2 regions of the Dehalobacter sp. genome follow, and region 1 is predicted to be linked to the other one. Evidence: predicted binding sites of a transcription regulator. Region 1 holds the regulator's gene; the other holds the start of a gene.

Region 1 (3,631 bases):
TCAGCAGACATTGTGATAAACGGCAGGTTAATATTAGTCTGGGCAACGCCGGAAAGCTCAATTTTGGCTTTTTCAGCAGCTTCCTTCAGACGCTGCAGGGCCATCCGGTCTTTGGCAAGATCAACACCGTTGCTCTTTTTAAATTCGGCAACAATGTAATCCATTAAACGCTGGTCAAAGTCGTCACCGCCGAGAAGGTTGTTCCCATTTGTCGCTTTAACTTCGACCATTCCCTGACTCAGTTCGAGGATCGAGACGTCAAATGTTCCGCCGCCAAGGTCGTAAACGAGTACGGTCTGGTCATGTTCTTTGTCAAGTCCATAAGCCAGTGCTGCTGCAGTAGGTTCGTTGATAATACGCAGAACTTCAAGACCGGCGATCGTGCCGGCATCTTTGGTAGCCTGACGCTGGGCGTCGGTAAAATACGCCGGAACGGTGATGACAGCCTGAGTGACTGAAGACCCCAGATAAGCTTCCGCATCAGCTTTGAGCTTCTGCAGGATCATTGCAGATACTTCCTGCGGTGTATAGGATTTATCCATCAAAGTCACTTTATAGTTAGTGCCCATATGACGCTTAATTGAACTAACCGTGTTGTCCGGATTGGAAACAGCCTGGCGTTTAGCCACCTGACCTACCAGTTTCTCGCCGTTCTTGGAGAAGCCGACGACTGAAGGTGTAATACGTGCTCCTTCAGGATTAGGGATTACAACAGGTTCACCACCTTCAAGTACTGCAACACAAGAGTTGGTGGTTCCTAAGTCAATACCAATTACTTTACCCATTTGATTTCCTCCTTGCAAATTCTCATATCGTATTTTTCGTTTCTTTCAACTCATATACTCTTTGATCAGACTGAGATTTAGCTTAATACTATCAGCCTGAAACTTTGACCCGGCTAGGCCTGATCACTTTATCCTTCAGATAATATCCCTTTTGAAGTTCTTCCAGAATCATATTCTCCGGCTGGTCGGATTCTTCTTTCAGCAGGGCTTCGTGGAGATTCGGATCAAATTCCTGGCCGACGGTTTCAATGATTCTGAGCCCCTCATCTTCCAGAACTTTCACAAACATTCTTTCGATCATTTCCACACCCTGGGATAATGCTTCAAAATCTTTGTTTTTTCGACTGGAAGCAATCGCTCTTTCAAAATTATCCAGGACCGGCAGCAGGGACTGAATGACCCTTTCCGAAGCATATCGGGCAGTGTCTTCTTTTTCCTTCTGAGTTCTTTTGCGGAAATTGTCAAATTCAGCTTTCAGTCTTTGCATCTGGGCATAATAGTCTTCCGCTTTGAACTTATGCTCTTCAATTTCCTCACGCAGGCGCTGCAAATGATCGACAGGATCAATCTCCTCAGTCAGGCATTCTTCATTCTCCTGCCCAATGTTCTGGTTTTCTTTATCTTCCTGAGCGTTTGCAGACGCTTGATTTGTTTTTTCTTTGTTCACGCAGTTGCCTCCCTTCTTGATCTAAGTCCGGGTCCTCCGGTGCCTCTCTGTCAGCAATTCGGTCAAGCTGTTTGTCATATAATCTACAATCGCAATCGCTTTGCCGTAATCCATTCTGGTCGGACCCAAAACTCCCACTGAACCAATCTGTTTCCCGTTAATCTGGTAGGTTGCAGATATGATACTGCAATTTTTAAATACCTGATCAGCATTTTCCGCTCCGATCATGATACTTAATCCCTTTTGGTCATGACTTAGAAGCTCCTTCAGCTTATTGTTCTCCTCAAATACGGAAAAGAGACTTCGAACTTTATTGATATCCCTGAATTCAGGCTGATCAAGCATATTTAATGTCCCGCCAAGGTAGACCCGTTCTTCGGACTCTCCATCCTTATCATCAAACATTCTTTCCAAAATACCCATCATTCCATCAATAATGCGGCGTTTTCTGGAAAGCTCGCTGTATATTTCGTTGATCAGGCCTTTTTTCAAATCCTGTACCCTGGTTCCGCTCATTTTCTGGTTGAAAATATTCGCCAGAATCTGAAGTTCCTCCGGGCTTGTATCCGAACCGATATCGACAATATTATTCTCTACCGAACCATTCTCTTTCACGGTCACCATGATGGCCTTCCCCTGCTCGTAGGGGAGAAAATACAAATTCTTTAGAATACCGTTTCGGCTTTTTGGTCCAAGTACAATACTGGTCAGGTTCGTCACCTGGGAAATAAGCTTTCCGGTGTATTCGATGACTTCCTGCACTTCGCTGAGTCTGCTGGTGATCTCCTGGTTGATATTTTTCTTTTCATCATGGTTCAGGCTCAAAGGGTCCATCAGATAATCGACATAATAGCGATAGCCTGAGTCGGAAGGAATCCTTCCTGCAGATGTATGGGGCTGTTCAATAAGTCCCAACTCTTCGAGATCTGCCATCTCATTGCGGATCGTCGCCGGAGACACCCCCAGCTCAAACTTTTTGGAAACGGTTCTGGAACCGACAGGCTCCGCGGTGGCAATATAATCCTGCACAATCGCTTTTAAAATCTTGTGTTTTCTTTCATCCATTTCCATCAAAGTGCCACCTCCGATTGATTTGTTAGCACTCTACTAAGGTGAGTGCTAATCATCTGAACATAATTTAGCATGATGGTAAAATAATGTCAAGAGGAATAATCATCGAATCGTGTACAATGTAGCTGCAATTCAGCTTAGATCATCGTTAAATTTAGCTACAAAATGAAATCCACCAGAACCGCATTGAGCACGAAAAAGCAGGCAGGGTTAATTTTCAACCTGCCTTCGGCAAGTCGGAAAATATCTCTATCAATATAGTTTTGCAAAATTTGTCCATAAATATCCTGAATTTCCGTTTGAAATTTTGCAGAAAATTCTGCGGTGTCGATTCCATCTGCCGTACGCAGCCCCAGCATCATAAATTCAGAGATCTGCTGCTCTCTGGTCAGTACTTCGGTTGCCGAAGGGTCCAAAGGTCTTTGTCCAGATTCCAATATCCGGGTATAACCGGCAATATCCTCTGGATTCCTGGTTCTAACGTTGTTCAGACATGAGACTGCCCCCGGTCCAAGACCTATATAATCCTGCCCTCGCCAATAAGACCGGTTATGTTTGCATTCAAAACCGGGCCTCGCAAAGTTGGAAACTTCATAGCGGCCATAGCCGCAGCTTTGAAGATAAGAAACCGCCCATTCGTACATATCGGCCTGCAAGTCGTCATCCGGCAGACGATCCAGGCGATTCCGGCTGTTCAAGCCATCCAAGGTTTCCTTGCAGTCCGGACTGCCTGCCTGACTGTATGCATATTCTTTATGCAGCGGGGTATCTTCCTCAAGCGTAAGTGCATAGAGTGAAAGGTGTTCAGGCGACAATGCGATGGCCTGGCGAAGCGTATCCTGCCAATCTCCCATTCTCTGTCCCGGAAGTCCAAAAATCAGGTCAAGGTTCAGGTTATCTATCCCCGATTGTCTGATAAGGGTGACGCTCCTGTGAATATCCTCCACGGTATGGATTCTGTCGATGCTTTTCAGCAGACGGTCATCAAAGCTCTGAGCGCCGAGCGATATCCGGTTGATCCCGTACGTCCGGCAGAGCATCAATTTCTCCCGGTCAAGTGTGCCGGGATTACACTCAATTGTTTTTTCTAGGACCTGACCGGTTCTGG
Region 2 (3,631 bases), on a different contig from region 1:
CTTTGGCATCATGATGCCCCGCGGACCAAGAAAACTGCCTATCTCCAATATGAATATGGGTGGTATGGGTGCGAGAATGATCAAGTATGTCATGAAAAAGAAAAATGTTGATAGTTTAGAAGAACTGCTGCACAATGCGATGAAAATGGGTATTAAGATCGTAGCCTGCTCCATGTCGATGGATGTGATGGGCATCAAGAAGGAAGAACTGATCGATGGCGTAGAAATCGGCGGTGTTGCCACAATGCTTGCCAAGTCTGAGGAATCAAACTTGAATCTATTTTTCTAAGACATAAAATAGTTAATTTTTAAGATCTTCCAGCTTTATTGAGGAAAATAATTTATGTAATTTCCACTGAAAATATGGTAGATTATTAAGTACAGACTTAGTACCTGATATACCATTATAATTATTTTAGGGTTTACAAGTATTAGAAGGTATTTCGCAGGGAATGTCTAAATAGTAACGTCTAAATATGTTTGAAGGTAGATGGGCGTGGAAAAGAAAAAGCTGGAGATCACAGGAGTGCTATTTGCCGGAGGAGAAAGCAAAAGAATGGGCCAGAACAAGGCATTCCTTGAGATAGGCGGAAAACCGCTTCTGGAAAGAAATCTGGAAGTGCTGGACAGTATCTGTAGTGAAGTCCTGATCAGCTGCAGGGAGCCTGAACAATATTCTGGATACGGTTATCAGGCGGTTGCAGACCAAATCAAAGGTAAAGGGCCGATGGGCGGGCTGTATTCCGTCCTTCCGGTGGCTAAGTATGACTATGTCTTCGTGGCTGCCTGTGATATGCCGTTCTTAAACAGTGAAGCCATTGCCTATATTTATGAACGGATTGAGGATTATAAGTTGGTTTTCCCGTATGTTCGGGACAGACTACATCCTCTGCACGCCTTTTACCACAAAAATGTGCTTAAAGTTGTCGAGAAACGGATTAAAGAGGACAAACTGCGTCTCTTTGATATTGCTGATGAATGCAGGCATAAGATCGTGAATATTTCTGAGGAGATGGAAGGCAGCATGCTGAAGGAAATGATCGAGGAAAGTTTCCTGAATGTCAATACGCCTCAGGAGTGGGAACTCATTTTACAAAAAATCCAATAATGCTTTGGGGAGGTTAGAATGAAAAAGATTGAGGCAGTAATTCGCAGCAATAAACTTGACCAAGTGGAAAAGGCGCTCAGTAATTTGGGAATCAGCGGGATTACCGTATCTCAGGTACTTGGCTGGGGAAGGCAGAAAGGGAATATCACCGAGGTTTACCGCGGAACGGAAGTATCCGTCCGGCTGCTGTCCAAAGTCAAACTCGAAATCATTGTCAATGATCCGGAAAGTGAAAGCGTTCAGGAAACCATCAGGGAGAATGCCCTAACCGGTAAATTTGGCGACGGCGTCATCTGGGTGACCGATGTTGAGGACTTCCGCCGGATCCGTACCGGAGAAAATTTTCTTGATTAAAATCTGCTAACAGTAATGAATAAATAAGGAAAATTACGGTTATTCTATATAACGTATTTATTAAGCGTTATAGCAATTTAAAGATTGATGAAGAAAATAAGTGATAATCAATTCTAATCGTCCGTAGTTATGCGTGGATGGGGTTGCAATACTACCAGACGTTGCATATTATTATACCTAGGTATTAGCACTCATCTTGATTGAGTGCTAACAATAAAGCGAAATATAAAAATATAAAGGTTTCAAGGAGGGAAATTATTTTATGAAACTCAAACCGTTGGCTGACAGGGTAATTATTAAAGCGGTCCCGTCTGAGGAAAGAACTAAGAGCGGGATCATTATGCCCGACACCGCAAAAGAAAAGCCTCAGGAAGGCGAAGTGATTGCCGTAGGTCCTGGAAAAGTTGAAAAAGGGGAAAGAATCCCAATGGAAGTTAACGTCGGCGACCGCGTGATTTATTCTAAATATGCCGGCACAGAAGTTAAATATGACGGAAACGAATATTTGATTTTAAGAGAAGCCGATATTCAGGCAGTCATTGGTTAAGTAACAGCCCAGTATTACTTATCAGATAACATTCCAAAGTATTTTTTGATAGAATTAAAGGAGGAACATTTAGGTGGCTAAACAAATCATTTTTAACGAAGATGCCCGCCATGCCATGGAGCGTGGTGTCAATAAGCTTGCGGAAGCTGTCCGCGTTACATTGGGACCCAAAGGCCGCAATGTTGTTTTGGATAAAAAATTTGGTTCCCCGCTAATCACCAATGATGGTGTGACGATCGCCAGAGATATTGATCTGGAAGACCCGTTTGAAAATATGGGAGCACAGCTTGTAAAAGAAGTTGCTACCAAGACAAACGATGTAGCCGGTGACGGCACGACCACAGCGACCGTTCTGGCTCAGGCCATTATTCGTGAAGGTCTGAAGAACGTTGCTGCCGGCGCTAATCCGATGGAAATCAAACGCGGTATTGAAAAAGCTGTAGAAGCGATTGTTGCTGACGTTAAAGCAAATGCCAAGACTGTAGAAAGCAAAGAAGCCATAGCTCAGGTTGCTTCGATTTCCGCTTCTGATACAACGATCGGCAGTCTGATTGCCGAGGCTATGGAAAAGGTCGGCAAAGACGGTGTTATCACTGTTGAAGAAGCCAAAGGCATGACCACTGAACTGGAAGTTGTTGAAGGAATGCAGTTTGACCGTGGGTATGTTTCCGCCTATATGATCACCGATACCGATAAAATGGAAGCTATCTTAAACGATCCATTCATTCTGATCACCGACAAGAAGATCAGTGCGATTGCAGATATCCTTCCTGTTCTGGAAAAAGTAGTTCAGGCTGGCAGACCGCTCCTGATCATCGCTGAAGATCTGGAAGGCGAAGCTATGGCTACCCTGATTGTCAATAAACTCCGCGGAACCTTTACGGCCGTAGGCGTTAAGGCTCCCGGTTTTGGAGACCGCCGCAAAGCGATGCTCGAAGACATTGCTGTTCTGACCGGCGGACAGGTCATCACTGAAGACCTCGGCCTCAAACTGGAAAATACTTCGCTGGATATGCTCGGACGCTGCCGACAGGTCAAAATAACCAAGGAAGAAACGACCATCGTTGATGGCAACGGCGACCAACAGGCTATCAGTGCCCGTGTTGAATCCATCAAGAAAATGATTGAAGAAACAACCTCCGACTATGACAAAGAAAAACTCCAGGAACGTCTGGCTAAACTGGCCGGCGGCGTTGCCGTCATCCAGGTTGGAGCAGCTACCGAAACTGAAATGAAAGAAAAGAAACTGCGCATTGAGGACGCTCTGGCAGCTACTCGCGCCGCAGTCGAAGAAGGCATTGTTGCCGGTGGCGGCACAACTTATCTTGATGCAATTGCTGCACTTGATAACGTTGACGTATCCGGCGATCAGAAAACCGGAGTGGCTATTATCCGTAAAGCACTGGAAGAGCCTGTCAGACAGATTGCTAATAATGCTGGTCTCGAAGGTTCCGTCGTTGTGGAAAAAGTCCGCAACAGCTCTAGAGGCGTAGGCTTCAACGCGATGACTGAAGTTTATGAGGATATGATTGCAGCCGGTATCGTTGACCCGGCGAAAGTAACCCGTTCGGCTCTGCAGCACGCAGCTTCGATCTCCGCTATGCTCTTAACCACAGAGTGCC

What was found. The regulator HrcA, encoded in region 1, represses chaperone genes, less so after heat shock. The targets are predictions, from matches to a motif close to TGTTAGCACTCNNNNNNNNNGAGTGCTAACA.
Region 2: groES (co-chaperone GroES) is a predicted target of HrcA. The motif match lies at 1,645-1,675, and genes of this name have one in related genera.

What each region holds. Positions count from the first base shown of each region.
Region 1 covers NZ_JAPDHR010000041.1:7,399-11,029, forward strand. The annotation lists gene dnaK (molecular chaperone DnaK) at 1-785, opposite strand, end outside; gene grpE (nucleotide exchange factor GrpE) at 877-1,452, opposite strand; gene hrcA (heat-inducible transcriptional repressor HrcA) at 1,474-2,523, opposite strand; gene hemW (radical SAM family heme chaperone HemW) at 2,682-3,631, opposite strand, start outside.
Region 2 covers NZ_JAPDHR010000016.1:27,641-31,271, reverse strand. The annotation lists gene OKX56_RS06390 (CoA-disulfide reductase) at 1-289, shown strand, start outside; gene mobA (molybdenum cofactor guanylyltransferase) at 491-1,108, shown strand; gene OKX56_RS06380 (P-II family nitrogen regulator) at 1,127-1,462, shown strand; gene groES (co-chaperone GroES) at 1,725-2,009, shown strand; gene groL (chaperonin GroEL) at 2,083-3,631, shown strand, end outside.